Regions from separate parts of the Massilia sp. LMS1-1-1.1 genome, predicted to be linked through region 1. Evidence: predicted binding sites of a transcription regulator. Region 1 holds the regulator's gene; each other region holds the start of a gene.
What was found. The regulator FNR, encoded in region 1, switches genes on or off when oxygen is low (the NO sensors DNR and NnrR bind a similar motif). The targets are predictions, from matches to a motif close to TTGATNNNNATCAA.

Region 2: paaA (1,2-phenylacetyl-CoA epoxidase subunit PaaA) is a predicted target of FNR. The motif match lies at 4,421-4,434, and genes of this name have one in related genera.
Region 3: MRBLMS1_RS21250 (universal stress protein) is a predicted target of FNR. The motif match lies at 4,282-4,295, and genes of this name have one in related genera.

What each region holds. Positions count from the first base shown of each region.
Region 1 is NZ_JBFPNG010000023.1:763,210-769,713, forward strand. Features, by position in the region: gene MRBLMS1_RS18465 (response regulator) at 5-3,085, opposite strand; gene fnr (fumarate/nitrate reduction transcriptional regulator Fnr) at 3,325-4,083, shown strand; gene MRBLMS1_RS18475 (FixH family protein) at 4,087-4,611, opposite strand; gene ccoG (cytochrome c oxidase accessory protein CcoG) at 4,758-6,140, opposite strand; gene ccoP (cytochrome-c oxidase, cbb3-type subunit III) at 6,145-6,504, opposite strand, start outside.
Region 2 is NZ_JBFPNG010000034.1:474,857-481,360, forward strand. Features, by position in the region: gene paaG (2-(1,2-epoxy-1,2-dihydrophenyl)acetyl-CoA isomerase PaaG) at 1-527, opposite strand, end outside; gene paaE (1,2-phenylacetyl-CoA epoxidase subunit PaaE) at 620-1,699, opposite strand; gene paaD (1,2-phenylacetyl-CoA epoxidase subunit PaaD) at 1,740-2,267, opposite strand; gene paaC (1,2-phenylacetyl-CoA epoxidase subunit PaaC) at 2,267-3,019, opposite strand; gene paaB (1,2-phenylacetyl-CoA epoxidase subunit PaaB) at 3,034-3,318, opposite strand; gene paaA (1,2-phenylacetyl-CoA epoxidase subunit PaaA) at 3,347-4,336, opposite strand; gene paaX (phenylacetic acid degradation operon negative regulatory protein PaaX) at 4,604-5,533, shown strand; gene MRBLMS1_RS20955 (hypothetical protein) at 5,631-5,885, opposite strand; gene MRBLMS1_RS20960 (M14 family metallopeptidase) at 6,027-6,504, shown strand, end outside.
Region 3 is NZ_JBFPNG010000034.1:546,986-553,489, reverse strand. Features, by position in the region: gene MRBLMS1_RS21265 (SMI1/KNR4 family protein) at 1-359, shown strand, start outside; gene MRBLMS1_RS21260 (hypothetical protein) at 352-705, shown strand; gene MRBLMS1_RS21255 (NADP-dependent malic enzyme) at 904-3,222, shown strand; gene MRBLMS1_RS21250 (universal stress protein) at 3,281-4,117, opposite strand; gene MRBLMS1_RS21245 (response regulator) at 4,423-5,442, opposite strand; gene MRBLMS1_RS21240 (MHYT domain-containing protein) at 5,439-6,504, opposite strand, start outside.

The DNA.
Region 1 (6,504 bases):
AGGCCTAATCCTTCAACCGCGACAACCAATCCGCCGCCGCCGCCAGCGCCAGTTCCAGCTCCTGCGCCGTGTGCGCCAGCAGGCCTGGGACTTCGTCCAGGCGGCCAGCGTCGATCGCTTCCTCGGTGGCGAACGCGGCGCGGATCAGGCGTTTCGTGCCCAGGGTGCCCACGGAGCCGCGCACGCTGTGCAGGATGCGCGCCACGTCGCTGTGGCGGCCTGCCTGCAAGGCCGTTTCCGCGTCGCGCACGGGCGTCATGCCCTTGTTCAGCGCGTCTTCGACCATGCGCCGCAGCACGCCGCGCCCCTTCGCGTCGCGTCCCATCACGCGCATCAGCGGCGCCATGGAAAACACTTCCTCATCGGCGACGCGCACCGGCTCGGCCGTCTGCACTTGCGGGCGCTTGGGCAGGTGGCGCAGGATGACTTCCATCATCTCTTCCACCACGACGGGCTTGGCGATGAAGTCGCTGATGCCGGCCGTCATGCAGCGCTCGCGCTCGGACGCCAGCACGCCGGCCGTCATGGCGATCACGGGCAGGCTCAGGCGCAGTTCCGTGCGGATGATGTGGGTGGCGCTGAAACCGTCCATGACGGGCATCTGCATGTCCATCAGCACGATGTCGTAGCGCAGCGCTTCCGTGCGCAGCCGTTCCACGGCTTGCAAGCCATCGCCCACCACGTCGAGGGTGGCGCCCATGTGTTCGAGGATGCCGCGCGCCACGGCCTGGTTCAAATGATTGTCTTCCACCAGCAGGAAATGCACGCCGGCCAGTTCCGTGCCCAGCGGCTGGTGCAGGATGCGCTGCTCGCCGCCGTCGTTCTTCGTGATCAGCGCCTGATGCAGAGCATCGAACAGGCTCGATCCCGTGATCGGCTTCATCAGCACGACGTCGGCCTCGGCCGCGCTGGAGATTTCCTCGAGGTGGTTGCGGGCGAAGGCGTTGACCATCACCACGATGGGCTGGCGCTGGCCGCTGGCCGCCTGGCGGATGGCCTTGGCCGTGGCCAGGCCGTCCATGACGGGCATGTGCCAGTCGGCCAGCACCACGTCGTACGGCTGCTGCTGCGCCAGGCGCTCGCGGTACAGTTCGATGGCGGCAAAGCCGGAATCGACTTCATCGGCCAGCCAGCCCCACGCCTCGATCAGCTTGACGATCAGTTCGCGCGTGGTGCGGTTATCGTCGGCCACCAGCAGGCGCAGCTGGCCCAGCGCTGGCGTGCGCCGCGTTTCGGCCGGCTGCGCCAGCATCTCGAACGGCACGCTGAACCAGAAGCGGCTGCCCTTGCCTTCGCTGCTGGCGACGGCGATGTCGCCGCCCATCATGTGGATCAGCTGCTTGCTGATGGCCAGGCCCAGGCCCGTGCCGCCGAAGCGCCGCGTGATGCTCTGGTCGCCCTGTGAAAACGCGGCAAACAGCTGCTGTTGCTGCAGTTCCGTCATGCCGATGCCCGTGTCGCGCACTTCGAAGCGCAGCCAGGCGCGGCCGCTCTCGCTCTTGCTCTCGGCCAGGCTGACGGCCACCACCACTTCGCCGCTCTCCGTGAACTTGATGGCGTTGCCGGCCAGGTTGACGAGGATTTGCTGCAGGCGCTGGGCGTCGCCCACGAGGCGCCGCGGCACGTCGGGCTCGACGGCGATGGCCAGTTCCAGCTCCTTTTCGCCCGCATTCATCGTCATCGTCGTGGCCAGGGTATTCATGACTTCGTCGAGGTCAAATTCGACGGGCGACAGTTCCATGCGGCGCGCCTCGATCTTCGAATAGTCGAGCACGTCGTTGAGAATGCCCAGCAGCGACTGGCCCGCCACGCGCACCATGGTCAGATACTTGCGCTGTTCCGTGTCGAGCTTGGTATTACCCAGCAAATACACCATGCCCAGCACGGCATTGAGGGGCGTGCGGATTTCATGGCTCATGTTGGCCACGAAATCGCTCTTCGCGCGGTTGGCCGCCTCGGCCCGGTCGCGTTCCTGCTCCAGTTCCGCCGCGCGCGATTCGAGTTCCTGCTGCAGGCGGTCGCGCTCGCTCATCAGGCCGTTGAACGCTTCCGTCAGTTCGCCGATCTCGTCGCGCTGCTGCACCGGCACGGGGGTGAAACGGCTGCCGCTGGTGCGCAGGGCCAGCAGGGTGTTGCGCAGGCGCACCAGCGGCGATAGCAGGCGCACGGTGACCCAGCCCAGCACGGCGGCGGCCAGCAGCGAAGCGAGGATGCTCCACAGCACCAGCCGGTACAGCACGCCATCGAACGGTTCGAAGGCATCCGCGACGGGCAGCGAGGTGGCCAGCAGCCAGTTCACCGATTTCAGGCGCTTGAAGCTGTTGACGGCCTTGATGCCGCGGCTGTTCGTGCTGACCATGCTGCCTTCGCCATCTTCCTTCAGCAGCTGGGTCGTCGTCAGGTTGGCGCTCGGCTGGCGCGGCTGCAGCAAACGGCTGGTATCGGGATGCAGCACGTAGCGCGGCACGGCGCCGCGCGTGAGGATGAAGTAATAGCCGCTCTTGCCGATCTTTTCCGAGCGCAGACGCCCCAGCAGGTTGTCCTTGTACAGGCGCAGCACGCCGATCACCACGCCGGCCACCTGGCCATCGGCGGCCAGCACGGGCGCCACCATCTGCACGATGGGCATGCCGCTCGATTTGCCGAGCATCGGTTCGGTGATCATGGGCTGGCGCGTGCGCAGCACGGTCTGGAAATACTCGCGCTCGGCAACGTTGATGCCCGTGCGTCCCGCCACTTCCGGCATGTCGGCCACGACGGCGCCCTGCGCGTCGAGCACCAGCACGTCGTCGAACAGCACCAGCATCGAGCGGCGCGAATAGTATTCGCGCAATTGGGCCGGCTGGGCCATCAGTTCCGGCGGCTGCTGCCTGGCCGTCAGGGTGACGATCTGCAGCAGCATGCCCAGCTTGTCGTCGAGCTCGGCAGCGGTGCGGCTGATCAGGGATGACTGCTGGCTCAGCAGTACTCGGGTGAAGTCGTCGCGCATGTGCTGCACCTGTATCATGGTGACCAGCGCGATCATGGCGATCGAGGTCAGGCTGGTGGCCAGCGCGACTTTTGCTTTGATGCCGAGAGGCTTCATGATTTCCTTTTCAGTACCGGGCGGCACAGGCGGCAGATAATGCTGTCAGGAATTTTCCTATCAATACCCCAGCTTGGCAAGCGCCGCCGCACAAAAGCCCCTACCCGCATGGGCTTTTGACGATGTTGCCATATAATTAAAGTCGGAACGTCGTTTATTCAGCGAAATTGCGGTGAAATTGGCACACGGCAACCCGGTATGCAGTAAACTTGTTGTTGCATTTTCTAAAAGGTACCGACATGACTGAAGCGCTAATCACTCCAACCTTGCCCACAGTGAACGTGGAAGCGTTGCGTGCGCGATGCTCGACCTGCAGCATGCATCAATTGTGTCTGCCGATGGGCCTCGATATGGGCGACATGGACAGGCTGGACCAGATCATCGGCCGCCGCCGCAAGATCGTGCGCGGCGCCTCGCTGTTCCGCATCGGCGACTCGTTCCAGAACCTGTACGCGATCCGCCTGGGGCACTTCAAGACCTACCAGATCAATCCGGGCGGCGAGGAGCAGGTGACGGGTTTCCAGATGGCCGGCGAACTGCTGGGCATGGACGCCATCAGCGCCGACCGCCACCACTGTAATGCGGTGGCGCTGGAAGACAGCGAAGTGTGTGAAATCCCGTTTTCCAGCCTGGAACAATTGCTGGGCAATATGCCGACTCTGCTGCGGCATTTCCACCGCATGATGAGCCAGGAAATCACGCGCGAGCAAAGCGTGATGCTGTTGCTGGGCAATATGCAGGCGACGCAGCGCTTTGCCGCCTTCATCGTCAACCTGGCGTCGCGCTATGAGGCGCGCGGCTATTCGAGCAGCAAATTCCAGCTGCGCATGTCGCGCGAGGAAATCGGCAACTACCTGGGCCTGACCATCGAGAGCGTCAGCCGTTTATTGTCGAAATTCAAGAAGGAAGGCTGGCTGCGCGTGTCGAACCGCGAGATCGAGATCTTGCAGCCTGCTAAGCTGAAAGCCATTACGGCAGGCACGGACGTCTGCAAATAAGCTTTATAGCTCTTCATCCGCATGCAGCGCGATGCTGCGCTGCACGGGCCAGGTCCAGATGCCGGACAGGCGCCACTCGCGCTTGTCGTTTTCCACCAGCACTTGCCAGCGGCTGCGCTCGAGCATCGGCAGGGGCACCGAGAAATTTCCGGCCGCATCGGGCTGCACCAGCAGCTTGATATCCTTTTCCGGCAGGGTCGCATGCGCCAGGTGCAGCTGCAGCGGTCCCTGATAAGCCTTGCCGAAGCTGTGCACGGAACCGGTCAGGCGCGCTTGCGCCACGTCGTACGACAGGCTCGTATCCATGGCCAGGTCGCTGGCGATCGTGTCGCGCTTCAAATCCTGATTGATCGCCTTGCCCTGCTTGTAATAATCGCCCACCACCAGCGCATCGGGTTGCGTAAACGCGATATAGCCCATGAAGCTGCCGACGACCACGGACAGGCCGGGACCGATCATCAGCAGCCATGGCCAGCGGTGCTTGTACCACGGTGCAACGGGAGGCTGCAGTTTCAGACTGTCGGACATTTTGTTCTCCTTGGGGTCAGACCCTTTGGGTCTGACCCCAGCTTTTGCTTCTGGGTTGAAAATACAGTAAACCTACCGCATATTGAATGCTACCCCTACGGCGAAATACCGGGGTCGGACCCAGAGGGTCCGACCCCGAATCAACATTACCGCGGCACGATGAAGACCGCGCTTTCACGCACATGCAGCGACGGGTCGTCCAGCGATTGCAATTCGATCGCAATCTTGTTCGACCCCTTCTCGCCCACGCCGTGCGGCACGCGCAGGCGGATCGGCCAGCCCAGCGTTTCCGTCGGCTGCAAGGTCACTTCTTCGCGCGTCAGCAAGGTCAGGCCCGGCAAGCCGGAAGCGCTGATTTTAAAGTGCTGGCTTTGCTCGGACGTGTTCATGATCTGCAGGCGGTAGACGTTTTCGATCATGCCGTCTTCCACTTCGCGTCCCATCGAACCGCGGTCGCGGATCACGTCCATTTTCAGGGGCGTGCGCAGGGCCAGCGAGGTACATACGGCGATGATGATCAGGGCCAGGATGGAAGTGTAGATCAAGACGCGCGGGCGCATGGCGCGCTGGCGTATCTGCTTCGAATTGAAGTTGTTTTCCATCGCATGGTCGGTGCTGTAGCGTATCAGGCCACGCGGCCGCTCGACCTTGTCCATCACGCTGTTGCAGGCATCGACACAGGCGGCGCAGCCGATGCATTCATACTGCAGGCCGTTGCGGATATCGATGCCGGTCGGACACACCTGCACGCACAGGGTGCAGTCGATGCAATCGCCCAGCTTGTCGTTGTGGCCGGCCTTCTTGCTCATGGCGCCGCGTGGTTCGCCGCGCTTGGCATCGTAGGTGATGATCAGGGTGTCCTGGTCGAACATGGCGCTCTGGAAGCGCGCATAGGGGCACATGTATTTGCACACCTGCTCGCGCAGCCAGCCCGCGTTGCCGTAGGTTGCCAGGCTGTAGAACAAGACCCAGAACCATTCCCAGGGACCGAAATTCAAGGTGACCACCGATTGCGCCAGTTCCTTGATCGGCGTGAAGTAGCCGACAAAGGTAAAGCCCGTCCACAGGGCGATGGCGCCCCACACCACGTGCTTGGCCGTCTTCTTGAACGCCTTGCGCACGGACGGGCCCTGCTTGTCGAGGGCCATGCGCGCGCTGCGCGTGCCCTCGATGCGGCGTTCGACCCACAGGAAAATTTCCGTGTATACCGTTTGCGGGCAAGAGAACCCGCACCACACCCGTCCGGCAATGGCCGTGACGAGGAACAACAAATACGCACAGATGATCAGCAGGGCCGCCAGATAGATGAAATCCTGGGGCCACAGCACGACGCCGAAAATGTAGAACTTGCGCGTGGTCAAGTCGAACAGCAGGGCTTGCCTGCCATTCCAGGTCAACCACGGCAAGCCGTAGAACGCGAGCTGGGTAAGCCATACGCATACCCATCGCCAGGTAGCGTAGCGTCCTTTGGCCTCGCGAGGGTAGATCTGCTCGCGGGCCGCATACATCTTGATGACTTGAGGTTCCATTACATCATTTCACGGGCGTCTGAGGATTCGACAGGCTCCAGACATACGCCGACAGCACGTGTACCTTGGATTCGCCGAGGAAATCGCTGAAGGCCGGCATGGTGTTGCTGCGTCCCTTGCGTACGGTTTCCATGATGGTATCGGCGCTGCCGCCGTACAGCCAGACCTTGTCCGTCAGATTCGGCGCACCGAGCATCTGGTTACCCTTCGCATCGGCGCCGTGACAGGCCATGCAGGCGCCAAACTTGGCCTTGCCCAGCACGGACTTGACGGGATCCGAGGTGGAACCGGACAGGCTCAGCACATAATGGGCCACGTTCTCGACATCTTTTTCGGAGCCGAGGGCGGCGCCCATCGGAGGCAT
Region 2 (6,504 bases), on a different contig from region 1:
GCTTTTTCCGCCGTCAGTTTTTCACCGAGCATGGCCAGGCCCATGGCGCGCGCGGAACCGATCAAACGTGGCAGGAAGAAGGTGCCGCCCGTGTCCGGGATCAGGCCCAGCTTGCAAAACACTTCGACGAAACTGGCCGATTTGCCGGCGATGACGATGTCGCAGGCCAGCGCCAGATTGGCGCCCGCGCCGGCCGCCACGCCGTTGACGGCGCAAATCACGGGCATGGGCAAAGCCTTCAAGGCCAGCACCAGCGGCGCATAGTTCTTTTCCACCGATTCGCCCAGGTCCACGCCTTTCGAACCCGGTTCCACGGCGCGGTCGGACAAATCCTGGCCCGCGCAAAAACCGCGGCCCGCGCCCGTCAGCACGAAGACGCGCACGGTACTGTCCGCATTGACTTTCGCAATCGCGTCGCGCACTTCCTCGTGCATGGCTTGCGTAAAGCTATTGAGCTTGTCGGGACGGTTCAGGGTCAGGGTGGCGATACCCTGCTCGATGGTGAAGAGGATGTTTTGGTAGGTCATGGCGTGTCTCGTCTACGTTTATTTTTAACCCAGGTGCCAGTGCCGGGGTCAGACCTTAAGGTCTGACCCCAGATGTTGTTTGGGGTCTGCGTTTACTCTGCCTGGTCGAAATCGACAATCACCTTGTCGGTGACAGGAAAACTCTGGCAGCTCAGCACAAAACCGCGCGCCACTTCGTAGTCTTCCAACGCGTAGTTGACGTCCATTTCGACCTTGCCGTCGAGGATCTTGCAGCGGCAGGTCGAGCATACGCCGCCCTTGCACGAGTAGCGCATGTCCAGCCCGGCGCGCAGGCCCGCGTCGAGGATGGATTCCTTGTCCTTGTCCATCGTGAAGGTGGTGTGGTTGCCGTCCATGATGACGGTCACTTCCGTTTCCTGCACAGTATCGGCGGCCAGCTGGGCGCGCGGCTTGTGGGCATTTTTCGGAATGCTGGCGGCGAACAGTTCGATCTTGATGTTCTGCTTCGGCATGCCGGCCGCCTGCAGGGCGGCGGAGACACCGAGCATCATGTCTTCCGGGCCGCAGATAAACGCATTGTCGTAGTCTTCCACCTTGATCCAGTGCTGCAGGAACTGCTCGCATTTTTCCTGCGTGATGCGGCCGTTGAACAATTCGATGTCCTGCTGCTCGCGACTCATCACGTAGACGAGGTTCAGACGCTCGAGGTACACGTCTTTCAAGTCCGTCAATTCTTCCTTGAAGATGACGGATGACGAGGCGCGGTTGCCGTAGAACAGGGTAAAGCGGCTCAGGGGTTCCGTCAGCAGAGTCGTCTTGATGATGGAGAGGATGGGCGTGATGCCGCTGCCGGCCGCAAAGGCCAGGTAGTGCTTGCGGTTGACACAATCGAGCGGCACGTTGAAGTGACCCATGGGCGGCATCACCTCGATGGTGGCGCCAGCTTTCAGGGTGTCGTTCGCCCAGGTCGAGAAGGCGCCGCCGGGCGTGCGCTTGATGGCCACGCGCAGGGTGCCGTCCTGCACCGCCGAACAGATCGAGTACGAGCGGCGCACGTCTTCCGCATTGATATTGGCGCGCAGGGTCAGGTGCTGGCCTTGATGGAAGCGGAACTGCTGCTGCAACTCAAATGGCACGTCGAACGTGACGGCGATGGTGTCGCGCGTTTCGTTGCGCACGTTGGCCACGGACAGCGGATAAAATTTACTCATGCTTCATCTCCAGTTTCTTCGGAACGTGTGCCTGATTTTTTTAGTGGCACTTGAAGTAGTCAAACGGTTCGCGGCAATCCATGCATTTATACAGGGCCTTGCACGGCGTGGAGCCGAACTGGCTGGTCAGCTGCGTGTGCGTCGAGCCGCAGTTCGGGCAGATCACGTCCAGCTTGGGCATCGCCTGGCGCTTGACGCCGCCACGCAAACCGCTGATGTCGATCACCTGCTGCTGCGGCGGGGCGATGCCATAGCCTTTCAGCTTGGCCTTGCCCGCTTCGCTCATCCAGTCCGTCGTCCAGGCGGGCGCCAGCTGGTTCACCAAGGTCACCTTGGCCACGCCATGGCTGCGCAAGGCATCCGTGACGGCGTCGGCGATCACCTGCATGGCCGGGCAGCCCGAATACGTGGGCGTGATCGTCACGATGCACGCATCGCCATCCGTGACTTCGACGGCGCGCACGATGCCCAGGTCCACCACCGAAATGACGGGGATTTCCGGGTCCGGCACGTCGCCGAGCCAGGCCCAGACCTGGGCGGCGTCCAGCGCTGCCGTAGCCGTGTTCATTACCACTCCGCCCCGGGATAGGCGCGCTGCAGGAACTGCATCTCGGCCAGGATAAAACCCAGGTGCTCCGTGTGCGTGCCCTGCTTGCCGCCCTTTTGCATCCAGGCGTCGGGCGCCGGCATGGTCAAGGTGGCTTCGGCGAAGATCTCGGCCACGTGTTCGAGGAAAGCGCGGCGCAGCACGTCCGACGGCGGCGCGATGCCGGCGGCGACCATGGCCTGGTCGACGGCGTCGTACGTGAACATCTCGCCCGTGTACATCCACAGCTTGTCGGCGGCGGCCTGCGTTTTCGCATGGCTGTCGGCCGTACCGTCGCCGAGGCGCACGATCAGGTCGCCGCTGCGGCGCAAGTGATACGTGACTTCCTTGATCGACTTTTGCGCCACTTCGACGATGCGCACATCCGCCGATTTCGTCAGTTCCAGCAGCTGGAAGTAGTGCCAGCTGTCGAAAAAGAACTGACGCATCATGGTGTCGGCGTAATTGCCGTTCGGCTGTTCGACCAGCAGGCAGTTCTTGAAGTCGTGGGCGTCGCGCAAAAAGGCGATGTCGTCCTCGTCGCGGCCCGCGTTTTCCAGCTCGGCCGCATAGCTGAACCACAAGCGCGTCTGGCCCAGCAAGTCCAGCGCCACATTGGTCAGCGCCATGTCTTCTTCCAGCGCCGGACCCTTGCCGCACAGCTGCGACAGCTGCTGGCTGAGGATCAGGGCGTTGTCGCCCAGGCGCAAGAGGTAATTGACCTTATCATCCATTGCAGGCGCTCCCATCACAGATTCTTGACTTCTTCCGGCATCGGGAAGAAGGTGGGATGGCGGTACACCTTGCTGTTCGACGGTTCGAACAGGGCGCCCTTGTCGCCGGGGCTGCTGGCGACGATATCGGCCGCGCGCACCACCCAGATGCTGACGCCTTCATTGCGACGCGTGTAGACGTCGCGCGCATGGTTGACCGCCATGGTGGCGTCGGAAGCGTGCAGGCTACCCACATGCTTGTGCGCCAGGCCGTGCTGGCTGCGGATGAAAACTTCCCACAATGGCCATTCTTTGCTCATGTTGCTATCCCCTATCTGTCTTGTGTATTTACGCTGCCGCTTTGTTAGCAGCCTGCTTGTCTGCATACGCGACCAAGGCATCGCGGAACCATGCGCCGTCTTCATACGCTTTTACGCGCGTTTGCAGGCGTTCGCGGTTGCACGGGCCATTGCCCTTCAGGACGTTGTTGAACTCGGACCAGTCGATCTCGCCGAATTCATAATGGCCCGTTTCCGCATTGAACTTCAGGTCGGGATCGGGCACGGTCAAGCCCAGGTATTCGATTTGCGGCACGGTCTGGTCGACCATGCGCTGGCGCAGTTCGTCGTTCGAGAACAGCTTGATGCGCCATTGCGCCGACTGGGCGCTGTTGACGGAGGCGGCGTCGGACGGGCCGAACATCATCAAGGATGGCCACCACCAGCGGTTCAGCGCATCCTGCGCCATGGCTTTCTGCTCGGGCGTGCCCTTGCACAGCGACATCATGATGTCGTAGCCCTGGCGCGCATGGAACGATTCTTCCTTGCAGACGCGGATCATGGCGCGCGCATATGGACCATACGAGCAGCGACACAGGGGAATCTGGTTGATGATGGCCGAGCCGTCGACGAGCCAGCCGATGGCGCCCATGTCGGCCCACGACAGGGTCGGATAGTTGAAGATGCTGGAATACTTGGCTTTGCCCGAGTGCAAGGCGGCCAGCAAGTCGTCGCGCGATACGCCCAGGGTTTCCGCGGCGCTGTACAGGTACAGGCCGTGGCCCGCTTCGTCCTGGATCTTCGCCAGCAGGATCGATTTGCGTTTCAGGGTCGGCGCGCGCGTGACCCAGTTACCTTCGGGCAATTGGCCGACGATTTCCGAGTGTGCGTGCTGCGAAATCTGGCGGATCAGGGTCTTGCGGTAGGCATCCGGCATCCAGTCCTTGGCCTCGATCTTGATGCCTTCGTCGATGCGCGCCTGGAAAGCGCGCTCTTCTTGACCCATGTCGTCGAGGGAACGGACGTTCTTGAGGCCGGTTTCAACCATTTGTGCGTACATGATGTGTCTCCCATGTCTTTGATTTTGCGCAGCAACGCGGTGCGATAAACAGATAATACGATACAAAAATCGATTTGCATACACTTGATATGAATCATTTTAAAAAATCGTATCTTGTGCAGCTTTTTTGTGCGTATGATATTGCTTATGAGAAAACACCATGGAGCGCCACCAGCGCTTCCGGCAAATTATTGCCGCGCTACCCGCGCAGCCAAGTAAACTGCTGCTTTTATTGATTCGACCGCAACACGGCCAGACCGGAACCACATGAAGAACACCCGCTGCACGGCATGGATAGCCGATTTCCTGGAAAGCGACCCACCGCGCTCGAAGTCCCTGGTGATGACCATCTTTGGCGACGCCATCGTGCCGCGCGGCGGCGCCATCTGGCTGGGCAGCCTGATCGAACTGCTGGCGCCATTCGGCGTCAATGACCGGCTATTGCGCACCAGCGTGTTCCGCCTGGCGCAGGAAGGCTGGCTCAGCTCGCAGCGCGACGGCCGCCGCAGTGCCTATACGATACGCCCAGAGGCGCTGGCCCGCTTCGAACGCGCCTACCGCCGCATCTATGCGCCGCTGGTCGTGCATTGGGATGGCAGCTGGACCCTGGTGATCGGGCCGGCCGGCAGTATCGGCGCGGCCGAGCGGGGGGCGCTGCGCAAGGAATTATTGTGGGCCGGCTATGGTTTGATTTCTCCCGGCATCTTTGGCCACCCCGCCAGCAATGCGGAAGCGCTGGAAGATATCCTCGTACGCAACGAGGTGCAGGGCAAGCTGTACGTCTGCCACACCACGGAATTGCCGGGCGTGAGCACGCGTCCCCTGCGCGACATGGTGGGCGACTGCTGGGACTTGTCGGAAGTGATGGCCGGCTACGAAAAATTCATCGCCAGCTTCCAGCCCCTGCTGACCCTGCTGCAGGAAGAACCCGTGTTCGATGCGGAGCAGGCGTTCGTCATCCGCTCGCTGCTGACGCACGCCTACCGCCGCGTGCAATTGCACGACCCGCAACTGCCCGTCGAACTGCTGCCCGAACCGTGGCCCGGCACGCAAGCGTATGTGCTGGCGCGCGACCTGTACCGCATCACGTATGCACCTGCAGAGGAACATATCCTGGCAACATTGCGGCGCGAGGATGCGCAGGCGCCGGACGTCGAGCCGTGGTTTTTTGAACGTTTTGGCGGCCTGACTACTTGAACGTCTGAAAAATGTTCAGGGCCAGGCGCGTGGCCGCAGGCAGTACGACTAGTACGCCAAGGCCACGCAACGCCGCCATGGGCATTTTCTCAGGCGTTCACTGCTTCGCCACTACTTGCTTGGCCCCCGCCAACAAATCCTGCCCCAGCTTTTCCAGCGCATTGACCTGCACCAGCATGGTGTCGAGGATGGCGACGTTGAACGTGTATTCGGCCGGCGTCGTATAGCCGGGGAAACGTATGATGCGCAGCAATTCCTGCAAGGTCGTGCCCTTGCCCAGATGCGCCAGGGCGTCGCTGAGGGCGCTGACTTTCTTTTCCAGTTCGCGTATGTGTTTGCCGTTGTCATCCATGATGATCTCCCCGTGTTGGAGCTTCCACGTTAGCAAAGCATGTCCGTCATCGCTTGCGCCAGCACAAAGGCCACCGCAAAACAGGTATCATCGCGCCATTGCACACGATGCAAAACCCATACGTTTTTATCAGGAACACTCATGACCATTAAAATCAGCCAGCAATTCGACGCCGGCGCGATCGAGGTGCTGCGCGCCGACGATGCCCAATCCATCGAGCTGAACATCCGCAAGGATTCCCACGCCGACATCACGCAGTGGTTTTACTTCCGCCTGCAAGGCGCGCAAGGCGAAGCGTGCACGATCCGCTTCATGAACGCAGGCAAGTCGGCCTACCCGGACGGCTGGAAAGATTACCAGGCTGTCGCCAGCTACGACCGCGAAACCTGGTTCCGCGTGCCGACCAGCTTTGACGGCACGGTGATGACGATCGAACATACGCCCGAAGAAGAAAGCGTGTACTACGCCTACTTCGAGCCGTATCCATGGGACCGCCACCTGGCCCTGATCGACAGCGCGCAAGCGTCGCCGCTGGTGCGCCTGATCGACCTGGGCAGCACCGTCGAAGGCCGCGACATGAATCTGCTGGTCGTCGGCGACGCCGATGCCGAGAAAAAAG
Region 3 (6,504 bases), on a different contig from region 1:
AGTATCCGTATTACCTGAGTTCCGTCGAGCAGATCCTGCAGGACGGGCAGGCGAACCAGCGCAGCATCGCCGATATCTATGGCCATTACCTGGAGGAAGATCCCGGTATCGTCGACGCCCGCATCGACGCCGGTATCCGGCAAGGCCAGCGCCTGTGTTTTTCGCATTGCATGAACAATGGCGGCTCTTCGCGGCTGTATATCGATTTCACGCCCACGGCGTCGGGCAAGGTCGGGCAGGTCGTGCGCTTCCTGCATGACCCCGACAATTACCAGGTCATCGCCGACAGCTTCGACGCTTATCTGCAAATGCTGATCGATGACGATTATGCATTCCTGATCGAGGACTATTTTGAATAGTCGCGCTACGCCGCCATCCCTGCTGCCCGCCAACCGCCGCATCGTGCTGTCCGGCGAGGATGCGCTGCGCATCCTGCGCGAGATCGAATTCCTGCTGCAGTCGCTGCAGCACATCGGCCGCCATTATTATCCCGACGGCGACGATGACGGCGCCGATGCCCAGCGCCGTGCGCAGTATTGCGCGGAGACGACCCGCTTCATCGACGCGCAGCAGGCGACGACGCGCCTGGCGCTGATGCGCCGCATTTTGTCCGCCCAATTCGACACCACTCTTGGGGACGACGAGATGGACGATATCGAGCGCGCCGTCGCCGCGCTGCCGCTGTGGCGTGCCCCCGGTCAGTGATCACAAAAACTAATTGAAATCTAAAATTTGATAGTTTTTCCTGTTGAGGACGTTTGTGCCGCCGGACGGCCTTACAATGCTAGGTTATGCGTTTTCGTGATATCAGACTGTGGCTAGCGGAAAATACCTAGCTAATTGAAAGAATCGGTCTGATAAAATCCGGAACACCCGATCGACCAAACAGGAAGGCAGCACAGCATGGATTCGTCATCTGATAAAAAAGAAGAATTGCGTCAACAATTGCGCTTGGCCGCACTCGAGTATCACGAGTGCCCGCGCCCCGGCAAAATCAGCGTGACGCCGACCAAACAACTGACCAACCAGCGCGACCTGGCACTGGCCTACTCGCCAGGCGTGGCGGCACCGTGCGAAGAAATCGTCATCGATCCGGCCAATGCCTATAAATATACGGCGCGCGGCAACCTGGTGGCCGTCATCACCAACGGCACGGCCGTGCTGGGACTGGGCAATATCGGTCCGCTGGCCGCCAAGCCGGTGATGGAAGGCAAGGGCGTGCTGTTCAAGAAATTCGCCGGCATCGACGTCTTCGACATCGAGATCAACGAATCGGACCCGGACAAACTGGTCGACATCATCGCTTCGCTGGAACCGACCTTCGGCGGCGTGAACCTGGAAGACATCAAAGCCCCTGAATGCTTCTACATCGAGCGCCAGCTGCGCGACCGCATGAAGATTCCCGTCTTCCATGACGACCAGCACGGCACCGCCATCATCGTCGGCGCGGCCATCCTGAACGGCCTGAAAGCCGTCGGCAAGAAAATCGAGGACTGCAAGCTGGTCGTGTCGGGCGCGGGCGCCGCGGCGCTGGCCTGCCTGGACCTGATCGTCGACTTGGGCTTCCCGCTCAAAAACATCTATGTCACCGACCTGGCCGGCGTCGTCTACAAGGGCCGCACGGAACTGATGGACCCGGACAAGGAACGCTTCGCGCAAGACACGCCGCTGCGCACCCTGGCCGAGATCATCCCGGACGCCGACATTTTCCTCGGCGTCTCCGCCGGCGGCGTGCTGAAGCAAGACATGGTGCGCAAGATGGCGCCGAACCCGTTGATCCTGGCGCTGGCCAACCCGAATCCGGAAATCCTGCCGGAAGAAGTCAAGGCCGTGCGCAGCGACGCCATCATCGCCACGGGCCGTTCGGACTATCCGAACCAGGTCAACAACGTGCTGTGCTTCCCGTACATCTTCCGCGGCGCCCTCGATTGCGGCGCGACGACGATCACGCGTGAAATGGAAATCGCCGTCGTGCACGCGATCGCCGACCTGGCGCATGCGGAGCAGTCCGACATCGTGGCCACCACGTACGGCATCAGCAACCTGTCGTTCGGTCCTGAATACCTGATCCCGATGCCGTTCGATCCGCGTCTGCTGATCAAGATCGCGCCAGCGGTGGCCAAGGCGGCCGAGGATTCCGGCGTCGCCACGCGTCCGATCAAGGACTTGCAAGCGTACGCGGACAGCCTGCAGCAATTCGTCTACCGCAGCGGCACCTTCATGAAGCCGCTGTTCCTGATGGCCAAATCCACGCCGGCCGAACTCAAACGCATCGTCTACGCCGAAGGCGAAGAAGAGCGCGTGCTGCGTGCCGTGCAAGTGGTGGTCGATGAAAAACTGGCGCGTCCTATCCTGGTCGGCCGTCCACCGGTGCTCGAAGCGCGCATCCAGAAATTCGGCCTGCGCCTCAAGCAAGGCGTCGACTTCGACGTCATCAACCCGGACTTCGACGAGCGCTATCGCGATTACTGGAACACGTATTACGCGATGACGAGCCGCAAGGGCGTCACCGAGGAATACGCGAAGCTGGAAATGCGCCGCCGCCACACCCTGATCGGTTCGATGATGATCCACAAGGGCGACGCCGACGGCATGATTTGCGGCACCTTCGGCACCACCCAGCTGCACCTGAAATACATCGACCAGGTGCTGGGCAAGCGCGCCGGCAGCAATGTGTATGCGGCCATGAACGTCCTGATCATGCCGGAGCGCCAGCTGGTGATGGTCGACACGCACGTCAATGAAAATCCGGACGCCGAGCAGCTGGCCGAGATCACCATCATGGCTGCCGAAGAGATGACCCGTTTCGGCCTGTCGCCGCGCGCGGCCCTGCTGTCGCACTCGAACTTCGGTTCGAGCGACAGCGCTTCGGCGCAAAAGATGCGCGCCGCCCTGGCCATCGTCAAGGACCGCGCGCCGGACCTGGAAATCGACGGCGAAATGCACGGCGATACGGCCCTCGACAGCAAGCTGCGTCACAAACTGATGCCAAATTCGGCACTGAAGAACGACGCCAACCTGCTCGTCATGCCGAATATCGAATCGGCCAACATCGCCTACAACCTGGTGAAAACGGCGGCCGGCAACGGCATCGCCGTGGGCCCGATCCTGCTCGGCTGCGCCAAGCCCGTGCACATCCTGACGCCATCGGCCACCGTGCGCCGCATCGTCAACATGACGGCGCTGTGTGTCGTTGACGCCGTCGCCCAGCGCAAAGTCTAAGGCTGTCGCTGTCAGTTAAAAGCCGCGCCATCCGCAAGGGTGGCGCGGCTTTTTGACGTCAGTGCGCCATCAGCACCGGTAGCGTCATCTGGTGCAAGACCGTTTCCGTCACGCCGCCCAGTAAAATTTCGCGGAAGCGCGCATGGCCGTAGCCGCCCATCACCAGCAAGTCCGCATGCACTTCGGCGGCCATGGCCAGCAGGGCCGCGCCGACGTCGCCCGTGGTGACGGCGGGACGCACTTCGACGGGCACGCCATGGCGGCTCAGGTAGGCGGCGATGTCGGCACCCGGGTGGCGGGCCGGCTGCGCATGGCCGGCCGGCGGGTGCAGCAGGGCCAGCACCACCAGGCGCGCCGCGCGCAAGAGGGGCAGGGCGTGGCCGATGGCGCGCGTCGCTTCCATGCTGCCATCCCAGGCCACCACGACGGTATTGTCGATTTGCGCAAACTGGCCGCTGCGCGGCACGATCAGCACGGGACGGGCCGCGTTGAGCATCACGTAGGGCACCAGGTCGCTCATGGCGCCGGGCAGCGCTTCGCTGTCGTCGTGCTGGCTCAGTACCGTCAAGTCGCTGTAGCGGGCGCTGACGGCCATGCCGCCATCTTCATCGTCTTCGATCAGGCGCCGCTCGAGCGAGACGGCGCTGGCCTGGCGCGCCAGTTTTTCAAACTGGTCGAGCGCCTGTTCCGCCTGCCCGTGCAGGGCGTTGATCTGCGCCGCCGCGGCGCCGCCGCGCATGCCGCGGTTGTTTTCCAGGGTAAAGCGCGACACGCCCGTCATGGCGGCGCCGATTAGGTGCGCCTGGTGCGCGTGCGCCAGCCGTGCCGCGATGGCGATGCGCTGCGGCGCATGGCGCGACAGGTCGGCGTGGACGAGGATGGATTTATAAGCCATGTTGTCATTCTCTAGTCAGGATGGCAACAAGGCTAGAACGGCAACACGGGCAAGTCCAGCATTGCCGTGCTGGCGGGCGTTTTTCTTATGCAGCGCTTGATGTGGGTCAAAAAAACGCGGGCGGTGGCCATCTGCAAGGCCGTCGCCAGGAAATTGCGAGCTGTTTGATGTGCATCAAAATGTTCGACTCGCTGCCGGCCATAATGGCATCGAACTCCTTGCCCTTCCAGTGGTCTGCATCGGCGCCGGCGCCATCTGTCCGGCACTTCCTTGTGTGACGCAACAACGCTGGCTGTGGCGGGAGTTCACTTTTCAGGCGGCCGCGTGGCTTCCTCTTTCTCTGCCCAGCGCAGCCGGATGGCGTCGATGGCGGGCAGTTCCTTGACAAACAGCTCGACCAGCCGCGCATCGAAATGGCTGCCTTGTTGCGCTTGTAAGTAGCCCACGGCGTCCGTCACCGACCACGCGCGCTTGTACGGGCGCACCGAGGTCAGCGCGTCGAAGACGTCGGCCACGGCGATGATGCGTCCCGCCAGCGGGATCGCCTCGCCCGCCGAGCCGTTCGGGTAGCCGCTGCCGTCCCATTTTTCATGGTGCGACAGGGCGATCTCGCGGGCCAGCGCCAGCATGCCGCCTGCGGCATGTTCGCCGATGATGTCGGCGCCGATGCGCGCGTGCGTCTGCATGACGGCCCATTCGTCCGCGTCAAGCTTGCCCGGCTTTTGCAGGATGCGGTCGGGGATGCCGATCTTGCCCACGTCGTGCATGGGCGCCGCGTGCAGCAGATCGTCCGCGGCGGCCTCGTCCATGCCGGCGGCCACGCCCAGCAGGCGCGCGTAATGGCTCATGCGGATCACGTGCAAGCCCGTTTCATTGTCCTTGTACTCGGCCGCCAGGCCCAGGCGCTGGACGATCTGCAGCCGCGTTTCCTTCAGTTCGTCGATGCGCACCAGCGACAGATGCGTGCGCACGCGGGCCCGCACGATGGCAGGGCTGAGCGGCTTGGTGATGTAATCGACGGCGCCCGCTTCAAAACCGCTCAGTTCGTCGCGCATGTCGTTCAGGGCCGTGACGAAAATGACGGGGATGGCGGCCGTCAGCGGCGCCGCTTTCAGCTGGCGGCAGGTGTCGTGGCCGCTCATGCCCGGCATCATCACGTCGAGCAGGATCAGAGCCGGGCGTTCCTGCTGCGCCAGTTCCAGAGCCCGCGCGCCATCCTTGGCGAACAGCAGCGCGTAGTCGTTCTGCAAGATCTGGCGCAGCAATTGCAAATTGGCCGCTTCATCGTCGACGACGAGAATCACGGGCCTGGCTCGTGCATTCATGGGGACTCCGGGGAGAAGGTGGGCAGCAGGCCGTGCAGGAGCGACTGTGCCAGGGGGAAATCAAAGTCGTCGATGGCGTGCAGCAGCGGCGCCAGCGCATCCGCTTGCGCGCCCATGGCGTGCTGCAATTGTGCTTGCGCCGCGTCATCGAGTTCGCCGCGCTGCAAGGCCTGCAGCAGGGCGCTGGCCGCTTGCCGGGCGGCGGGCGCGTCGATGGCGCCCGCCGTTGCCGCTGGTAATGCAGGCGGCGCCAGCCGGGCGATGGCGGCCAGGGCCGCCGGCCATTGCGTCAGCAGCTTGCCCAGCGCCTCATCGAGCTGCGGCGCCGTGGCGGGGCCAGGGCTGGCGCACGCTTGTTCCAAAGTCGCCAGGCTGGCGGCCAGCTGTTCCAAGCCGAGGTTGGCCGCCGCGCCGCGCAGCCGGTGGCTTTGCGGCAGGAGCGCTAGATGGTCGCGTGCCTCGATGGCGGCCAGCAGGGCAGGCGGCACGCGCGGATGCTCGCGTCCGAAACGGGCCAGTGCCGCGCGGTAGGCGCTGTCGTTGCCGGCCCAGCGCTGCAGGGCGCCCGCATGGTGCAGCACTCTTCCTCCAGCGGGCGCGGGGCTGTCATCGGCCGGCTCCGCCGTCAGGCCCAGCACGCGGGCGATTTCCCGCGACAGCGCCTGCCATTCGACGGGCTTGGTGGCGAAACCGTCCATGCCGGCCGCCTGCGCCGCCTTGCGGTGCGCATCGAGCACGCTGGCCGTCATGGCGATCACGGGCACGCGCGGGCGGCCATCGCGCAGGGCGGCGGCACGGATGGCTTGCGTGGCGGCCAGGCCATCCATGCGCGGCATTTGCAAGTCCAGCAGCAGAATGTCGAAGTCATCCTGCTGCGTCAGTTGCAAGGCTTGCACGCCATCGCCTGCCGTGATCACCGTGTGGCCGCGCTTGCCCAGCAGCAGACTCAGCAGTTCCAGGTTTTGCGGCACGTCGTCGGCGGCCAGCACGCGCAGGGGCGGCAGGCGCACGCTGCGGCGTTCGCTGGCGGGCAGCGCCGCCTGGCGTGCCGGCAGCAAGGGC